3 regions of the Micromonospora sp. CA-259024 genome follow, and region 3 is predicted to be linked to each of the others. Evidence: riboswitches for the same ligand, from Rfam matches in the RefSeq annotation. Region 3 holds a riboswitch; each other region holds the start of a gene.
The links. Region 3 has a riboswitch for S-adenosylmethionine ahead of ACQEUX_RS15210 (ABC transporter substrate-binding protein). Riboswitches for the same ligand answer to the same signal wherever they lie in the genome.
Positions count from the first base shown of each region.

Region 1 (6,235 bases), on a different contig from region 3:
TCAGCCAGCTCACCGCCGACGGGGAGGGCGTGGTGCTGTCCGGGCAGAGCCACGGCAGCGTGCTGGTCGCGGTGACGGTGCTTCAACTCCCGGATGACTGCCGGCGGCGGGTCGCGCTGCTCACCTACGCGTCCCCACTGGGGAACCGGTACTGCCGGGTCTTCCCGGCGTACGTCAACAACGAGGTGTTGCGGGAACTGGGCGACCGGTTGTCCTGGCGGTGGATCAACCTCTGGCGGTACACGGACGCGGTGGGTGGGCCGGTGTTCGCTGCGACGCCGGCCACGGACGGTCCGGCAGCCCAGGTCGACCGCCGGGTACGGGATCCCAGAGGACTGCTCATCCCGCCGACCGACACCGTGCCGCCCGCGGTGCAGGGACACCGGTTCACCCCCGACGAGGACTTCCACGCCGCGGTCGGTGAGCTGGCCGGACGATTGGACCAGCCGAACGGGTGACCGCCCGGATCAGAGGGTGAGCTGCCAGTTGTTCCAGGCGTCCACCGGGCGGAAGCCGAGCTGCTCGTTGATCGCCACCATGTAGCTGTTGCTGGCGGCGTTGAAGGTGTCGATGACGCGTACCGCCGGCTCGTGGGTGAGCAGGTGGTGCAGGTTCTCCGCCTTGGCGATGAGACCGAGCCGGTGCCCACGGTGGGCCGGATCGACGATGGTGATCTGCTGGAAGGCGTGCCAGTCGGTGGAGGCGCTCACGTCCAGCAGGGTCCAGGCGACCAGCCGCCCGGACGCCTCATGGCGCATCCCGAGGTGGTAGCGCCGCCGGCCCCGGGCGTCCAATGACCGTTCGTTGCCACGGATGCGCTCAGCGTCCACCTGCTCCGGCTCCCACTGGACGTCTCCCATGGGCGCGTCCATGAGCAGCCGGCCGTCCAGGTAGGCGATGTCCGCGACGTACTCCTGCGGGGTCGCCCCCTGCCAACAGACCGACTGATAGCCCTCGGCTCGTGGGCGGGCCTCGGCCAGCGCCGCCCTCAGCGCGACCCGGTCGATCTCACTGATGTCGAGCCGGCGACGCACCTCGGCCAACGCGGCCTGGGCGCCGGTCGAGGCGGCGAACGCGTCGCCCGCCACCGGTCGGGCCGGCCCGTCGGGCAGCGCGGAGACGGTCATCGCGACCACCCGCTTGCGCCGGTGCTCGCGGAGCAGGCGCACCCCGTACTCGTGCAGTGCCCGGCCGACGCCCCGCCGCCGTAGCTCGGGACGCACCACCAGCTCGACGGTGGCGTTGTCGGTGTTGTCGAGCTGCGGCAGGTCCAGTTGGAGGTAGCCGGCCGGCACACCATCCAGCCGGGCCAGCGCCCAGAGCGACTCGTTGCCGGGCATCGGTGTGTGGAACAGCGCGTCGAAGCGGCGCCGGCAGAACGGCGGGAAGTCCGGCAGATCGACGTCGTTGGCCGCCGCCCCGATTCGGTACGCCTCGTCGACCGAAGCCTGGTCGGCGCCGTCGAACGACGCGATCGTGATGCTCATGCCGCTGAGCGTGCACCCTGGAAAAGCGATCGGGCCAGCGAATTATTCGCTGGCCCGATCGGACGTGGTCGGGAGGGACACTCGCACAACGCCTCCGGCGTTGGGTCGCAAGAACTTCAAAAGTCTTCGGCGAAATGCCCTCCCGCACGGAGCATCTTGCGCCGTCCGGTTCCTGCCGTCAAGTCCGTAGCGGCGGGTTTTCCACACTCACTGCGAAAAGCCAGTTACCCGGCGGATCCACCCGATCCCCCATCCGGGCGATCCCCCGTCCCCCAAGCGGCGGGGCGTGGCGTGGCGGCCGCGAGGGCTCAGCCGAGGAGGCCCGCGTCGCGGGCGGCGCGCAGGGAAGGCTTGATGTGGTGGGTCGGGCCGACCTGACCGGCCACCGCGTCGATGGTCTTCAGGCCCTCGCCGGTGTTGAACACGACGGTCTCCGCCGTCGGGTCGAGCCGACCGGACTCGACCAGCTTGCGCAGCACCGCCACGGTCACCCCGCCAGCGGTCTCGGCGAAGACCCCGGTGGTGCGGGCGAGCTGGCGGATGCCGGCGCGGATCTCGTCGTCGTCGGCGTACTCCATCCAACCGCCGGTGCGGCGGACCGCTTCCAGCGCGTAGAGGCCGGCGGCCGGGTCGCCGATGTTGAGTGACTTGGCGATGCCGGTGGGCTTGACCGGGGTGATCGTGTCGGTGTCGGCGTGCAGCGCGGTGGCGATCGGGTTGCAGCCTGCCGACTGCGCGCCGAAGACCTTCCAGCCGCCGTCCGGTGCCTCGACCAGGCCGATCTCGACCAGCTCGGAGAACGCCTTGTCAATCTTGGTGAGCAGTTCGCCGCTGGCCATCGGAATGACCACCTGCGCCGGGATCCGCCAGCCGAGTTGCTCGGCCACCTCGTAGCCGAGCGTCTTGGAGCCCTCCGCGTAGTACGGCCGGACGTTGACGTTGACGAACGCGGTGTCCTCGAATTCGTCGGTCTCGACCAGCTCACCGCAGAGCCGGTTCACGTCGTCGTAGGAGCCGTCGATGGCGACCAGTTCGCCGCCGTAGACGGCCGTGGTGATGACCTTGCCCTGTTCCAGGTCGCTGGGGATGAAGACCACCGAGGGCACCCCGGCGCGGGCGGCGTGCGCGGCCACCGAGTTGGCCAGGTTACCGGTCGACGCGCAGGCGAACCGGGTGAAGCCGAGCGCCTTCGCGGCGGTGAGCGCCACCGACACGACCCGGTCCTTGAACGAGTGGGTGGGGTTGGCGCTGTCGTCCTTGACCCAGAGCGGCGCGGTGATGCCCAGTTCGGCGGCGAGGTGCGGGGCCGCCACCAGCGGGGTCAGCCCCGGGTCGAGGGTGACCCGGCTGGCCGGGTCCTGACCTGCGGGAAGCAGCGCGGCGTACCGCCAGATGTTCTGCGGGCCGGCCTCGATCTGCTCCCGGGTGACCGTGGCCAGTGCGGCGGTGTCGTAGTCGACCTCCAGCGGGCCGAAACACTCGTAGCAGGCGTGCTGGGCGGCGAGCGGGTAGCGGGCCGAGCAGGCGCGGCAGACCAGGGCGCGGGCGGGGCTGGCGGAGGTGTCGATGCCGGAGGCGGCGAGCGTCGACGTCATGTCGAGGAGTCCTCTCATCTTTCCCCGCATCGCACCCTGCGGCGGGGACGGAATTGGCACCTGCCCCGCGGGTCGCTCAGCGGTGAGCGCGCGGGGTGGTTGCCGGGGCGTCGTCGGGCCGTATCCCTCAGCCCCTCTGGATGAGGTATGCAGTTGTGCCGTCGAGTCTAGGCAACCGTGCCCGTGGCCTCCACCGGGCATCCCAGGAAGTGGGTCAGCGGGTGGCCACCGCCACCGGGTCGACCACCGCGACCGGGTCGGTGACCGCCGTCGCTCCGGGCGGCGACGACGGCCGTGCCCGCGTGGCGAGGTTCGCGGCGACCAGCGCGGCGATGGTGACGGCGGCCCCGACCAGTTCGACGGGCTCCGGCCGGTAGCCGCGGGCGATCTGCACCACGAAGGTGGTCACCGGGACCAGGTTCATGAACAGCGCGGCATTGGCGGCGCCGAGTCGCTGCACGCCTGTGTTCCAGGCCAGGACCGCGATCACGGCACCCACGATCACGGCGTACGCCAATTGCGGAGCGACCGCCGCGAGGTCGGCGGCGGCCGGCGCGTGCTGCCAGCCGACGGCGTCGGCGCCGATGCTCGCGGCCAGCATGGCGGCCGTACCGGCGAGCGCGGTCAGGGTGGTGAAGCGCAGCGGTGACCACTCGCCGAATCGGCTGGCACCGTGCGTGTAGATGCCCCAACCGAGCACGGCACCGATCATCATCAGGCCGCCGAGACCGAACTGGCCGAGACCGGCCAGGCTCCCGCGGGTGATCACCAGGCCGACGCCGAGGAGCGCCACCAGGGAGAGGGCCAGCAGAAGCGGCTTCGGGCGTACGCCGTCACGGGCCCAGCGGACGAGCTGGGTGATCACCGGCGTGGTGGCCACGAAGAGAGCGATCTGCTGCGGGGCCGCGTGTGCGAGTGCCAAATTGGTGAACACGTTGAAGCCGGCGAAGCCGACCACGCCGAGCACCACCACCTCGACCGCCCGGCCGCCGTGCCGCAGCGCGCCGGCACCCTCGCGGAGCAGCAGGATGGCGACCAGGATGCCGGCCGCCAACAGGTAACGGGCGGTGGTCAGGTTGAGCGGATCGACCCGGGTCAGCGCGCTGGCCAGGACCGGGAACATCACTCCCCAGCCGAGCACGGCGAGCAGCGGATAGGCGGCGGCACGGGATCGCATCGTCAACTCCAATGTTCGAATATCGTCGAACCAGCGACTCGACCATAGGGTGTTGTTCGATAATTGTCGAACAAGGGTTACACTGGTCACATGGAGCCGCACGAACCCGATCTGACTGCCGTACCGGTCACCACCGTGCTGGCCGCACTCGCCGACGACGTGCGGCTGCAGATCGTCCGGGCACTCGCCCAGGGCGGTGAGTCCGCCTGCGGCAGCTTCGACTTCGGCGTCTCCAAGGCGACCCGCAGCCACCATCTGAAGGTGCTGCGCGAAGCGGGCCTGACCCGCACCCGGGCCGCCGGCACCAGCCGTCTGGTCCGACTCCGCCGCGACGAGTTGGACAAGCTCTACCCCGGCCTACTGGACGCGGTACTCACCCCCCGCCCGCCGGCCTGACCCGCACCGCTCCCGTTCGCCGACCGCGAGCCCCACGCCGGCCGGGTGGGCCCGGTCACCGGCGCACGCGGGAAGCTCCCTGCCGGAAACGACGCTGGGGTCAGCACGACGGTGGCGAGCAGCCTGGGAGGCAGCCGTACCGGTCACCGACGCACAGTGGGCGCTCACCCCTTCCCGTACGGCCTGTCGAGCTGCCCCAGATGCGGGGCGAATGGCTGACATGCCGAGAAATGATCCGGCCCACCTGCCAGGTGATGTCGTAGACGATTCAGCTCCAAAGGCACACCGGGAGGGGTGGCCCCATCGACTCGGCGGCAGGATCGAGGCGTGGCGGGGCAGTGATGCCGGCCCACATCTGGGGCAGCTCTACAGGGGCCGGTCGGAGGTGGGACGCCTGCATGGGCGAGGATCGGCGGATGATCTCCCAGGACGCGGCGGCATGGCGCCGGATCAGCGCGGCGGGCGCGGCGGGCGCGACGGGCGCGGCGGCTCTCCTGCTCGGTGCATGCACTCCGGCCGACCATCGGGGCCAGGCCGGGGACGGCCCGAGCCGGCCGCCGGCCGCATCCAGCACAACGCCGGCGAGTGCCGACCCGCTGGCCTCGTGCCCGGCGTCCGGCGTCCAGATCCGGTCGACCGGGTCGGACGCCGCGATGGGCCTGCGCGCCCTCGGCCTGGAGCTGGTCAACTGCGGCGACCGCCCCTACCAGCTCAACGGGTACCCGGTGCCGCACGTGTTCGACGAGCAGCGCGAGCCGGTCATGCTGCGCGTGGTCAACGGCGCCAAGGAGATCACCTCCGGCTTCGACCAGCCACCCCGGCCGGTCACCCTCGCTCCCAACGAGCGGGCCACCGCCGTGTTGCTCTGGCGCAACCTGGTCACCGATTCGACCGTGGTCGCCACCAACGGGGAGTTTCTGACGGTGGCACCCGCTGCCGGGCAGCCGGCCGCGGAGGTCGACCCGGACGGGCCGGTCGACCTGGGCAACACCGGCCGGATCGGCGTCAGCGCCTGGAAGAAGGCCGACCCGTCCACGCCGGTGCCGACGCGACCGGCCCCGCCGCCGGCGCCGAGCGCGGTGCCGTCGTCAGTGAGCCCGCCCGACAGCCGGTTGTGAGACCAGCGGCTACGACGTGATGTCCTTACGGGTGAAGCGCCAGAACGCCAACCCCCAGAACAGCGTCGCGTAGCTGATCGCCGAGATGCAGCCACGCACCACGTCGTCGGTCTGCACCGGGGTGGAGAGCAGCCCCAGCCAGGCGTCGCTGAAGTGGGTGGGCAAAAAGTCCCGCAGCGCACCCAGGGCGGTGATCTGGTTCAGGATGCTGGACAGGATCCACAGCAACACCGCACCACCCACCGCGCCCAGCGCGGCGTCCGTGGTCACCGACAGCAGGAACGCCAGCCCGGCCACCACCAGCAGTACGACCGCCAGGTAGCCGAGCACAGCCAGCAACCGGAGCAACCCCTCGGTGGGTTCCAGCTCGGCGGCGACCGTGCTGCGCAGCGGCGACCAGCCGTAGCGCAGGGTGCCGGCCACCAGCGCGGTGCCGGCCAACAGCAGCAGGGCCAGTCCCGA
Region 1 is NZ_JBNJND010000002.1:1,261,348-1,267,582, forward strand. Features, by position in the region: gene ACQEUX_RS25270 (hypothetical protein) at 1-458, shown strand, start outside; gene ACQEUX_RS25275 (GNAT family N-acetyltransferase) at 468-1,487, opposite strand; gene thrC (threonine synthase) at 1,796-3,082, opposite strand; SAM riboswitch class I at 3,094-3,229, opposite strand; gene ACQEUX_RS25285 (DMT family transporter) at 3,297-4,259, opposite strand; gene ACQEUX_RS25290 (ArsR/SmtB family transcription factor) at 4,350-4,655, shown strand; gene ACQEUX_RS25295 (DUF4232 domain-containing protein) at 5,072-5,773, shown strand; gene ACQEUX_RS25300 (ABC transporter permease) at 5,783-6,235, opposite strand, start outside.
Region 1: it holds a riboswitch for S-adenosylmethionine, as region 3 does, so the genes downstream of both, thrC (threonine synthase) here and ACQEUX_RS15210 (ABC transporter substrate-binding protein) in region 3, are expected to answer to the same signal.

Region 2 (6,235 bases), on a different contig from region 3:
GTGTCCTGACTGGCGCGAACCGACTCCCGTCCCGACTGGTAGGCGCGGCGGAGCCGCCCGCGTACCCACTCGAAGCGGCTCAAGCGCACCTCCTGGCAGAGAAACGGCCCGCCCACGGCGACAGGTCGGACAGCATACGTCCGTTCCCGACACCGTAGGGCAGTTCCGCCACACATTGCCCCCACGGCCACAGGCGTAACCACCGGCGATCGGCCGTCGGCGACACGGTAGCGTCTGCGTCGTGACCGCCGACCAGGATCTCGACGCCGGCCTGCCGATCCGCCTCCTGCACGACCGCGTGCTGGTACGGATGGAGGGCGGCGAGGGCGAGCGTCGCTCCACCGCCGGCATCGTCATCCCGGCGACCGCCGCGGTGGGCAAGCGCCTCGCGTGGGCCACCGCCGTCGGGGTGGGGCCGAACGTCCGCGCCATCGTCTCCGGCGACCGGGTGCTCTTCGACCCGGACGACCGCTCCGAGGTCGAGCTGCACGGCCGCGGGTACGTGCTGCTGCGGGAGCGGGACGTGCACGCCGTGGCCGCCGAGCGGATCGAGAACGATCCCACCGGCCTCTACCTCTGACGCACCCTCCCCGGCCAGCAGGCCCCACCGCGCACCGTTTGCCCAGCCGCACGACGGGAAGCCATCCGGCGACCGTGGCCCTGGGGAGGGACGATGCCGGTATTCGTGAAGAAGCTGTTGACCTGGGGCAGTGTCGCGTTCCTGATCTACTTCATGGCCTTCCGGCCGGACGGCGCCGCGCAGATGTTCAGGGCGATCGGGGCCGGGCTGATCGCGATGTTCCAGGGCCTGGGTGACTTCCTCACCTCCCTGCTGGCCTGAGCGGCAGGCCGCCAGCCCTCAGGCGGGCGGCCAGGGCGCCGCCGGCCGCGGGCCGGGCCAGCCGGGCGGCGGATACCCCACCGGAGGCGGAGCAGGGGCCAGCACCACCGGGATCGGCACCACCGGCTCGTCCGGCGCGGCAACCGGGCGTTGCGTACCGTCGGGGAAGCGCAGGTGGTAGCGGCTGCCGTCCCAGACTCCCGCCGGGGCCTGCGGATCCCGGCCCACGAAGAACGACCGGTACGCGCTGATCGCGTCCAGCAGCTCCCGCTCCTCGCGGGCGGTCCGCTCCTGTTCGGCGGGCTTGCGGTCCAGGCCGCGCAGCGTCCCGTCGCGCAGCAGGGCGAGCCGGGTGGCGGCGAACTGGTAGCCGCGCATCGCCCGCACGCCGCCGTCCCCGGCCACCCGCCGGGCCCAACTGCGGGCCGCGTGCCGCCTGCCGAGGCTGCTCAGCGCGGCCACTTCCGGCGGGCTCAGCCAGCCGGCGCGTACGTAGTCGGGCAAGGTCCGCTCGGTGAGCCGCCCCTCCCAGGCGCGCAGCCATATCGCCAGCCCCACCATGCCGAAGAAGACCGGCACCATCAGGCCCAGGAAGCCGTACAGCATGATCAACGCTTCCCCGGTGGCCTGGGTCAGCGTGGGCAGCAGGTTCCACGTGCCGTGCAGCATCATCGCCAGCAGCAGGCCGGCGATCGGGGCGAGCACCCGGACCCGCCGGTCGGCCGTCCGGGCGGCGATGCCCAGCCCCACACCGGTCATCGAGGTGAAAAGCGGATGGGCGAACCCGAACAGCAGGATCCGGACGATGAAGATCGCGATGACCTGCTGCGTGCCGGTCGCGGGGCCGTACCGGTCGGCGCCGGTCGCATAGCCGTAGCCGCCCAGGTAGAGGATGTTCTCCACCATGGCGAAGCCGATCGCGGAGAGCCCGCAGTAGACCAGGCCGTCGGTGATCCCGGACCACTCGCGGCGGCGGAACACCAGCAGCAGGATCGGGCCGAGGGCCTTGGTCAGCTCCTCGATGAACGGCGCCACCAGCACCCCGGTGAGCGCGGACGGCAGGCCCCAGTCGGCGAAGCGGTTGGCGGCGAAGTCGTTGACCGTGAGCGAGGCCGCCGTGGAGACGAACGCCCCCCAGGCGAAGCAGAAGATCAGATACTTCAGCGGCTCCGGTTCGTACCGGTCCAGCCAGAGGAAGCAGGCGACCAGCACCGGCACCGGCAGGATGGCGGCGACCACCCCGATCAGCAGGGCCTGCACACCGAGCGACTGGCCGAGCGTGAAGACCATGAACACCGCGCAGGCGGCGATGAACAGCACCACCCCGGCCAGCACCAGGAACCGCCGCCAGCCCAGTCGGCGCAGCGGCATCCGGGGCGCCTCGCCGACGGACGGGGCTGTGGGTGCGGGCGACGACGGCGGAGGTGAACCGGGCGGGGTGTCGGCCATGCGGTCAGCGTAGCCATCCGCTGCCGGCTGGTTCGGTCGCATCGGTAGCCGCTATGCTGCCGGCAGGTCACGAGCGCCAGCATCAAGCCCCGGCTTGCTGGCCGGCAACCCTCGTCGAGTTCGCGGTGGGGTGCCCCGGGTGATGACCGGGCCCAGCCCGATCGGCGTGCTGGGCAAGCGCGGACCCCGTCCCGACTGTGCACCCGGGGTCCCTGACCCCGGAGGTTCCGGCGTGTCCGTCACTCTCGTTCCCGCACTGCCCACCCGCTTCGACGCCGCGCCCGCGGCGGCCCCGTCGCGGCCGCTCGACGTTCTCGGCGTACCGGGCGAGATCAACCTGGACTACGCGGCGAGCGCGCCGTGCGCGCGGGCCGCCGCCGACGCGGTGGCCGAGCTGCTGCCCTGGTACGCCAGCGTGCACCGTGGCGCGGGAGCGCTGTCGCGGCGCTGCACCCTCGCGTACGAGCAGGCGCGGCAGACGGTCGGCGACTTCTTCGGCGCCCGCGCCGACGACCACGTGATCTTCACCCGCAACACCACCGACGCGCTCAACCTGCTGGCCCGAGCGCTGCCCGCCGGCACGACCGTCGTCACCTTCGCCTCCGAGCACCACGCCAACCTGCTGCCCTGGCCGCGCGGCTCCGTCCGGCTCCCGGTGCCCACCGATCCGGACGGGGCGGTACGCGACCTCGCCGCCGCCCTCACCGAGCTGCGCCGGGGCAGCAGCCCGGCGCTGCCGGTGCTGGTCGCGGTGACCGGTGCGAGCAACGTGACCGGTGAGCGGTGGCCGGTCGCCGAGTTGGCCCGGGTGGCCCACCGGCACGGGGCCCGGATCGTGCTCGACGCCGCGCAGCTCGCCCCGCACGCCCCGGTCGACCTGCTCACGCTCGACGTCGACTACCTGGCCGTGTCCGGCCACAAGCTGTACGCGCCGTTCGGCGCGGGGGTGCTGATCGGTCGCGCGGACTGGCTGGACGCCGCCCCGCCGTACCTGGCCGGTGGTGGCGCCACCAGCCACGTCGGGCCAGCCACCCACGATGTGACCTGGGCGAGCGGAGCGGCACGGCACGAGGGCGGCACCCCGAACCTGCTCGGCGCGGTGGCACTGGCCGCGGTGTGTACGGCGCTCGACGAGGCGGACCGGTCCGCGCTGGCCGCCCGCGAACAGGCGCTGCTGGCCCGGCTGCGGACCGGCATCGCCGCCCTGCCGCACGTCGTCGAGTTGCGCACCTTCGGCCCGGACGCGCCCCGCGTCGGCATCGTCTCGTTCGTGGTCGCCGGATGGGACTCCGCTGACGTGGCCGCCCGGCTGGCCGGCGAGCACCGGATCGGCGTGCGCGACGGGTTGTTCTGCGCCCACCCGCTGGCCCGGCGGCTGCTCACCGAGGCGGCGGGGCGTACCGGCCGACGGGACCTGCCGCCCACCGCGCTGCGCGCCAGCATCGGCCTGGGCAGCACGGACGCTCAGGTGGACCGGCTGCTCGCCGCGCTCGCCGAGCTGGGCTGAGACGCGCCCTCGTTCAGCCGACCGGCGGGGCGGTGGGCGGCTTCGGCGGCTCGCCGGGCTCGGCCGGCTCACCGACCGGCCGCTCCTGCTCCCCGAAGGCGGTGCGGATCCACCGGTTCGCCTCCTCCTGCTCGATCCCGGAGGCCACCAGCAGGTCGCTCGCGGTGGTCCGGATCTGGGCGACCACCACGCTGCCCGAGAAGCCGACCCCGGCGCCGTACGCCCGGCCGGCTTCGCTGACCGCCCGCAGGGACCGCTCCCGAGCCTTCTCCGGCTCCTCGCCGACGGCGAACTCGTGCTTGAGCAGCCGGACCGACTCGGCGAGGTGAGCGATCGCGTCCGGCATCGGGTCGGGCACCGGTTCCTCGTCCTCGATCAGGGTGACGGACCGGCGGATCAGCGTGCCGGTGTTGCGCATCGCCCGGTCGATCGGGTCGGCCGCCTCCGCGTAGTGGGTCAGCTCGTCGCGGCGGTGCCAGCGGGCCGGTGAGAGGGTGGCGGTCTCCTTCGCCCCCTCGATCGCCTCGCCCAACGTGGCCAGTTCCTCCTTGTTGTCGCGCAGCCGATCCAGTGCCCCTTGGATGCTGGCGCGGTCCCGTTTGCGCAGGCCGTCGGCGGTGACGTCGAGTTGGGTGGCGAGCAGGTCCAGCGCCGGCCGGGCGGCCCGGTTGATCACCCGGAGCGGGTTCAGCGGCAGTAGCACCGCCGTGACCAGCAGCGCGATCCCACCGCCGAGAAACGCGTCGACGAAGCGTGGGATCTCCAGATTCTGGGTGGAGGGGCTCAGCGTCACGATCAGCACGGCCGTGGCCGCCGCCTGGATGACGATCGCCACGCTCGCCCCGGCGAAGATCGTGAGCAGGATCGCCACGGTGACCACCAGGCCGAGCTGCCACGCGCCGGTGCCGAGCAGGTAGATCAGGAGGTCGCCGATGAACACCCCGATGCCCACCCCGACGATCAACTCCACGGTCCGGCGGAACCGCTGGCCGACCGACGCGGCCAGGGTGCCGACCGCGGAGATCGGCGCGAACACCGGTTGCGGGTTGCCGAGCAGCTTGTGCGAGATCAGGTATGCGAGCCCGGCAGCCAGCCCGGCCTGCACGGCGAGTCCGCCGGCCATCCGTACCCGGTGCAGCCGGTCGTGCAGGGTGGCGCGGCCGCGATGGCGCAGCTGTTCGGTGGCTTCGGCGATCCGTGCGCCGTCGATGTCGACCAGGCCCTCGCGCAGTGGGGCACGCCGCACCATCGGAGGTCGTTTGTCCCGAGCCGCGGCCATGGGCGCGACTACCCGTGGCGGCCCCGCTGAATCCTCCCGCGCCGCGCGTTGCGGCCGGATGCGGCAGACTCGGGCCGTGGTTGATCTGCTGGACCGGTGGCGGGCTGCGGCCCGGGATGCCGGCGCGAAGCCCGGACCGGAGGTGACCCGGGCCGGGGAGGAGCTGCTCGCCCGGTGGCGGGAGCCGCACCGGCACTACCACACGGTGGCCCACCTGACCGCCGTGCTCGACGTGGTGGACCAGCACGCCGGGCTGACCGACCGGGCCGATCTGGTCCGGCTGGCGGTCTGGTGCCACGACGCGGTCTACGACCCTCGGGCCACCGGCGACGCCAACGAACGGGACAGCGCCGCGCTGGCCGACAGCGTGCTCACCGGGCTCGGGGTACCGGCGCCCGCGGTGGCCGAGGTACGCCGACTGGTGCTGCTCACCGCCGGACACAGGGTGGCTCCGGACGACCGCGACGGCGCCCTGCTCTGCGACGCGGACCTCTCCGTGCTGGCCACGCCGCCGGCCACGTACGACCGTTACGCGGCGGCCGTCCGACGGGAGTACGCCCACGTGCCGGAGCCGGCCTTCCGGGCCGGGCGGGCGGCGGTGTTGACCGGGCTGCTGGCGCTGCCCGCGCTGTTCCGGCTGCCGCCGCTGGCGAGCCGGTGGGAGGAGCCCGCCCGGGACAACGTGCGTCGCGAGCTGACCACGCTCAGCGGGGGGCCGGAGTACGCGGGCTGACCAGGTGCTTGGGGCGGCGCAGGCCGGCGGCACGGAGCAACCGTACGAGCTCCCGGCTCGGCACCACCTGGGCACCGAGCCACACCGCCGCCGCGAACCGGTCGGCCGGGATGTCGTAGTGGTCCCGGTCGAAGCCGCGCCGAGGCGCGCCGAGGGCCTCGGCGAAGGCGTGCAGCTCGGCGTACGAGACATCGCTGATCAGGTGCGACCAGAGCCGACCGCGCCACGGCCAGGCAGGCCGGTCCAGATAGAGCATGCCGCCCAAGCTATCCCGCACAGTCGATCATGTTGATGATCGGCGGTCGGCGACCTAGCCTCGGCTGCATGGCCCCCACCACTCTCCTCGACGACCTGCGCGCCGCGCTCGGTGACAACGCCGTGCTCACCGATCCCGACCTACTGCGGATGCACCAGCGGGACGAGGCC
Region 2 is NZ_JBNJND010000002.1:1,239,318-1,245,552, forward strand. Features, by position in the region: gene ACQEUX_RS25175 (AI-2E family transporter) at 1-83, opposite strand, end outside; gene ACQEUX_RS25180 (GroES family chaperonin) at 242-580, shown strand; gene ACQEUX_RS25185 (hypothetical protein) at 674-841, shown strand; gene ACQEUX_RS25190 (PrsW family intramembrane metalloprotease) at 860-2,332, opposite strand; SAM riboswitch class IV at 2,356-2,476, shown strand; gene ACQEUX_RS25195 (aminotransferase class V-fold PLP-dependent enzyme) at 2,547-3,797, shown strand; gene ACQEUX_RS25200 (FUSC family protein) at 3,811-5,046, opposite strand; gene ACQEUX_RS25205 (HD domain-containing protein) at 5,153-5,809, shown strand; gene ACQEUX_RS25210 (DUF4031 domain-containing protein) at 5,781-6,065, opposite strand; gene ACQEUX_RS25215 (FAD-binding oxidoreductase) at 6,134-6,235, shown strand, end outside.
Region 2: it holds a riboswitch for S-adenosylmethionine, as region 3 does, so the genes downstream of both, ACQEUX_RS25195 (aminotransferase class V-fold PLP-dependent enzyme) here and ACQEUX_RS15210 (ABC transporter substrate-binding protein) in region 3, are expected to answer to the same signal.

Region 3 (6,235 bases):
CCCCAGATCGCCGCCGAGATCGGTGCCCGGGAGGAGTCGGTGCGGCGGTTGCAGGCCGAGTACCAGAGGCACCTGGAGGACGTCGACGAGAGCTGCGGGCGTACCGCCGAGGAGCGCCGCCTGGAGCGCCAACTGCGCCTTCGCGTCCTCGCTCACAAGCGGCGCGAGGTCACCCGCCTGCGGGACAACCGGGAGATCGACGACCTTGTGCTGCAGGAGATCCAGGCCGCACTGGACAACGAGGAGATCCGGCTGCTGGGACGCGGGCCCAACGAGTGATCGTCAGCGGCGCGCCGGCCGGCGCGGCTCAGAGCACCTGGGCGAGGAACCGGCGAAGCCGAGGGTGCCCGGCCCGCTCGAAGATCGCCTCGGGTGGGCCGGCCTCCAGCACCACGCCCCGGTCCATGAAGGCGACCGTGTCGGCGACCTGCCGCGCGAAGCCCATCTCGTGGGTGACCACCACCATGGTCATGCCCGCCGCGGACAGGTCGGCCATCACTCCGAGCACGCCCTTGACCAGCTCCGGGTCGAGCGCCGAGGTCGCCTCGTCGAAGAGCATCACCTCGGGCCGCAGCGCCAGCGCCCGCGCGATCGCCACCCGCTGCTGCTGACCACCGGAGAGCTGCGCGGGTCGCACGTCGGCCTTGGCGGCCAGGCCCACCAACTCCAGTTGGGCCCGGGCGACGGACTCCGCCTCGTCCTCGCCGAGCTTGCGGAGCCGGCGCAGCGCGAGGGTGACGTTGCGCAGCACACTCATGTGTGGGAAGAGGTTGAACTGCTGGAACACCATGCCGACCCGCTGCCGCAGCGCGTCCGGGTCGTCGCTCAGGACGCTGCGCCCGTCCAGCAGCACGTCGCCGCGATCCGGCTCGATCAGTCGGTTGATGGTGCGCAGGAGGGTGGACTTGCCCGACCCGGACGGGCCGATCACGCAGGCCGTCGCGCCGCGCGGCACCGTGAGGTCGACGCCGCGCAGCACCCGGTTCGGGCCGAACGCGAGGTGCACGTCGCGTACGTCGAGGCTGACCGAGGTGGTCGTGCCGGTGGTCATCGCCGGTTCCCTTCCGTCGTGGCGGACAGCGCCGACGGGCTGTCGTCCTCGTCGTCCTCGTCGGACGGTGCGGTGGCGGGCCGACCGTTGCGCAGCCGCCGGTCGATCCAGTTGACGACGTGCGTCAGCGGGACGGTCAGTGCCAGGTAGAAGAGCCCCGCCAGTAGCAGCGCCGACTCGTTGCCGGTGGTGGCCGCGTAGTCCTGCCCGATCCGGAACAGCTCGCGCTGGCTCGCCACCAGGCCGAGGAAGTAGACCAGGCTGGAGTCCTTGATCAGCGCGATGAGCTGGTTGACCCAGGCCGGCAGCACCCGCCGGATGCCCTGCGGAATGATCACCAGTCGCATCGCGTCGGCCCAGGAGAAGCCGAGCGCGCGGGCGCCCTCCAACTGGGCGGCCTCCACCGACTGGATGCCGGAGCGGAAGATCTCCCCGATGTACGCGGCCGCGATGAGCGACAGCGCCAGGATTCCCAGCGGGTAGGGGTCCGGTCCCCAGACCTGCATGCCCAGTGGCGCCAACCCGACGCCGATCAGCAGGATGGTCGCCGCTGCCGGTAGCCCCCGGAACACGTCGGTGTAGACCCGCGCCGGCCAGCGCAACCACCGGCTGCGGGAGATGCCGGCGACGGCGAGCAGCAGGCCCAGCACCGAGCCGAGCAGGGCGGCGGAGACCGCCAGGATCAGCGTGTTCGGCAACCCGACGGTCAGCATCTCGGGCAGCGCCTCGCGCATCGCGTCCCAGTCGAAGAAGGTCTCCCACAGGGTGCTCAACGGATCCATCGGTCGCCTCTCCTACCGCCCTGCTCGCTCGTCACCGGTTCAGGACGCGGCCGACGCGGACGCCGACGGCGCCGGCACCGTTCCGCTGCCCGGCTTGAAGTCCGCCGGGATCGGCCGGCCCGGGTAGTACTGCGCCTGCAACCGGCTCCAGGTGCCGTCCGCGATGACCTCGTCGAGGCCCTTGTTCAGCGCCTCGCGCAGCTTGTCGCTGCCCTTGGCGACGGCGTACGCCGTCGGTGCCGGGCTGAGCTGCTTGGCCGCCACGGTGATCTTGCCGTTGCTGTCGGTGGCCGACTTCTCGCCGATCTCCGCCGGAGCGATCCACGCGTCGGCCGTGCCGGCCTTGAGCTGGTTGATCGCGCCGTTGTAGTCCGGCACCCGCACCGGGTCGAGCTGCTTGCCGGTGGCGTAGTCGTCCTGGACGGTGCCCTGCACCACCACGACGCGCTTGCCGGCGAGCTGGTCGAAGCCGGTGATCGGCGAGCCGGCCGGGACGTCCAGGCCGAAGTAGCCGAAGTCATAGCCGTTGCCGAAGTCGACGGTCTTCTTCCGCGCCTCGGTGATGGTGATCGAGGAGCTGCCGACGTCGAACTTGCGGTTGTTGACCTGGGAGAGCAGCGCGGAGAAGTCGGTGCCGACGAACTCGACCTTGAGGCCGAGCTTGCCGGCCACGGCGGTCAGCAGGTCGTTGTCGAAGCCGGTGAACTTGCCGTCCTTGAGGTACACGTTCGGCGGGGCGTCGGTCAGCGTGCCGGCCCGCAGCACGCCCGGCTGCGCCAGGCCGTACGGGTTGGCGGTGGCGTCGGACGAGCTGTCGTCGCCGCAGGCGGTGAGCGCGGTGGCGACCAGGATCGCGGCCGCGCCCAGGGCGGTGGCGCGGGTCAGGGCAGGAAGAAATCGCACGGGTGTCTCCGAAAAGGTCGCGTCTCGGCGCGCACGAGCGTGCGTCGCCGACGGTGCGCCCGATGGGCGTACCGGTGAAGGGGGTTCGGGAAGAGGTTTGCGCTAGTGCGTGGTGCCGCGACAGGCGGCGCTGCACATTCGCATCATGTCCACGTGCCGTCGCCGGGTCAGTGCCGGCGAGGGGCGACCGGCGCGGGGCTCCGCGACGTCGGTCGGTGGGGCGGTGCTGAGGATGCGCATGGTTCTCCCGGGTCTGTGCTGACCTGGGTGCCAGGCCACGCTTGCACCGACGTCGTGCCGGTGCCTGGTCTTCACCCGGGGCACCCCACCGCGGAGGAGGGTTGCCGGCCAGCGAGCCGGGGCTTCGCGCTGGCGCTCATGACCTGGGCCGAGGTTAACAGCAGGAACGGGTGGGTCGTCCAGTGGTTATGACCACGCTCACCGTCCGCGACAGGGTGCCCGGCCCACCGGTCAGCCGGCGTGCACGTGTGGCCGGCGGCGCCGGTCGGGCTCCTGGCGACGCAGGATCTCCCGGGTGACCGAGGCGATCTCACCCTGCCCGAACGCCAGGTACCGCAGGACGTTGCGGCCCGGGCCACCCTCGGTCCACTCGAAGTAGATGTGTGGGCGCCGACGGCTCCGATCACGGATCTCCAGCAGCAGGGCGGCGAGCGCGTTGGGCACCGAGGAACTGGCCAGGCTGAGCACCGGAAAGCGGTCGTCCACCATGCTGCCGCGGACCATCAGCTCGGTCTCGAAGTCCGACGGGTCGGTGACGTGGACCTCGACGAAGATGACGTCGCTGTCGTCGGGGAAGTCGTTGTCCGCCATGGCCTCCGCCAGCCTGGCGCGGTATTCGGCCTCGTCCTGGTGGTCGGGCTCGTGAGCGATGAGGCGAATCCGCCGTCCGGCGCGCTCATCGATCATCCGGGCCGCGGCCGGGTCCAGCTCGACCTGGTCGACCCGCAACTCGAAGGCCCGAGACAGCCGGGAGAGTAGCGAGATCACGATGATCCCGCCGATGAAGAAGGCCGCGATCTTGACACCGTCGGGGCGTTCCACCACGTTCGCCAGCGTGGTGTAGACGAAGATCACCGCGATGGCGCCGAACGCGATGATGCGTCCGCGCTGACGCCGCCGCACCGCCGCGAGCGTCACCGCCGTCGCCGCCGAAGTGATCAACACCAGGACTCCGGTGGCGTACGCGCCGCCCTGCGCGTCCACGCTGGCCTCGAAGACGACCGTGATCAGGAACGCCACCGCGGTGAAGACCAGCACCAGCGGCCGGACGGCTCGGGCCCAGGTCGGCGCCATGCCGTAGCGGGGTAGGTAGCGGGGCACGAGGTTGAGCAGCCCGGCCATCGCCGACGCCCCCGCGAACCAGAGGATGGCGATGGTGGACAGGTCGTAGACCGTGCCGAACACCTCCCCGAGGTGCTCGTGTGCCAGGTAGGCCAGCGCGCGGCCGTTCGCCGGCCCGCCCGGTTGGAAGGCCTCCGGCGGGATCAGCACGGTGGTCGTCACGCTGCTGGTGATCAAGAAGACGCTCATGATCACCGCAGCGGTGGTGAGCAGCCGTCGTGCGCCCCGGATCCGGCCCAGCGGGCGATCCTCCGAGTCCTGCGGGTCACCTCGCACGCTCGGCATGACCGCCACCCCGGTCTCGAAACCCGACAGGCCCAACGCCAGTTTCGGGAAGACCAGCAGCGACAGCCCGACCACCATCCACGGGTCGCCGTGCCCGGTGGTCAGCGTGGTGGCCCAGTCTCCGACCGCGCTCGGGTGCGTCACAACCCGCCACAGCGCGTCGACCATCACCACCGCGTTCAGCCCGAGGTAGACCGCGACCAGGACGACGGCGATCCCGATGGCCTCGGTGAATCCCTTGAGGAACACCGCGCCCAGCAGCGCCACCAGCAGCAGCGTGAGCAGCACCTCGTGCCCCTTGAGCCCGCTCGGCCAGAACGGGTTCTCGTCGATGTGCGCGGTCGCGTCGGCGGCCGAGAGGGTGATGGTGATGATGAAATCGGTGGCCGCGAACCCGAGAAGCACCAGCACCAGCAACTTCCCCGGCCAGTAGCCCAGCAGGCGCACCAGCATCGCGATCGAGCCCTCGCCGTGCGGGCTCTCCACCGCCACCCGTCGGTAGACCGGCAGTGCGCCCAGCAGTGTCACCAGCACCAGGACCAGGGTCGCCAGCGGCGAGAGCGCCCCGGCGGCCAGCGCCGCGATGCCCGGCTGGTAACCCAGCGTCGAGAAGTAGTCGACGCCGGTCAGGCACATCACCTTCCACCACGGGTGGCGCCGGTGCTCCGGCGGACGCCGGTGCGGGCCCGGGTGCCGCACGGCCTGCTCCGAGCCGGCGTCGAGCAGCCACTCCCGCAGCCGGCCGGCGCGCCTGTCGACCTCCATCGGCGTGTCCCCCGTCATCCCGCCCATGGTCTCCGTGAGTATCCGCCCGGCGGGCCGCATCCGTCCGCCGGTGCCCGGAACCCACCCTGGCCGGGCACCCCACGGGCGGCCCGTCGACGGGTTTCGGGTCGGAGGCAGCGGGGAAGCAGCGCCCCGGGTTGGCGGGAACGCGCCGGACCAGACGTCACCGGGGGAGGGACAGCGCATGGTCGGTGGCCGTCGCTCCCGCCCCGGTGGTGGCTTCGGTCGCCAACTCGACGAGTACGTGACAAGGGTCGGCGTGCCGCCACCCACGGAGTCGTCCGCCCCGCCCGCCGGCGGCCTGGTGGACAGCGCGGTCTACATCCGAGGGCACCGGTTCGCCTCGCCGTCCGGCCTCGCCGAGACGTACCGCTGCCTGCAGGAGCAGGATGGCGCGATGGCCTGGATCGGGTTGTACCGGCCCGACATCGACCAGGTCACCTCGCTGGCCCGGGAGTTTCGGCTGCACGACCTGGCGGTCGAGGACGCGATCAACGCCCACCAGCGACCGAAGCTGGAACGGTACGGGCACACGCTGTTCGTGGTGTTGCGCGCCGCCCGCTACGACGACCAGCGGGAGGAGGTCGAGTTCTCCGAGCTGCACCTGTTCATCGGGCCGGGCTTCGTGGTCACCGTCCGGCATGGTGAGGCACCGGATCTGGCCGCGGTGCGGCGGCGGATGGAGACCGAGGCGCAGATGCTCGCGCGGGGCCCCGAGGCGGTTCTGTACGCCATCCTCGACCAGGTTGTCGACGGGTACGCGCCGGTTGTGGCCGGACTGGAGAACGACATCGACGAGATCGAGACCCAGGTGTTCGGCGGCGACCCGAACGCCAGCCGGCGCATCTACGGCCTCAGCCGTGAGGTCATCCAGTTCCAGCGGGCCGCCCGCCCGCTGCTCACCGTGCTCGACGCGCTGGCCGACGGCGCCGGCAGTGCCGGCGGCGACGAGGAACTGCGCCGCTACCTGCGCGACGTGACCGACCACCTGACCCAGGTGGTCGAGCGGGTGGACGGTTTCCGGCACCTGTTGCAGAACATCCTCACCGTCAACGCCACCCTGGTC
Region 3 is NZ_JBNJND010000001.1:3,483,669-3,489,903, reverse strand. Features, by position in the region: gene ACQEUX_RS15225 (Na+/H+ antiporter) at 1-279, shown strand, start outside; gene ACQEUX_RS15220 (amino acid ABC transporter ATP-binding protein) at 308-1,051, opposite strand; gene ACQEUX_RS15215 (amino acid ABC transporter permease) at 1,048-1,833, opposite strand; gene ACQEUX_RS15210 (ABC transporter substrate-binding protein) at 1,873-2,736, opposite strand; SAM riboswitch class IV at 3,009-3,120, opposite strand; gene ACQEUX_RS15205 (amino acid transporter) at 3,208-5,166, opposite strand; gene corA (magnesium/cobalt transporter CorA) at 5,354-6,235, shown strand, end outside.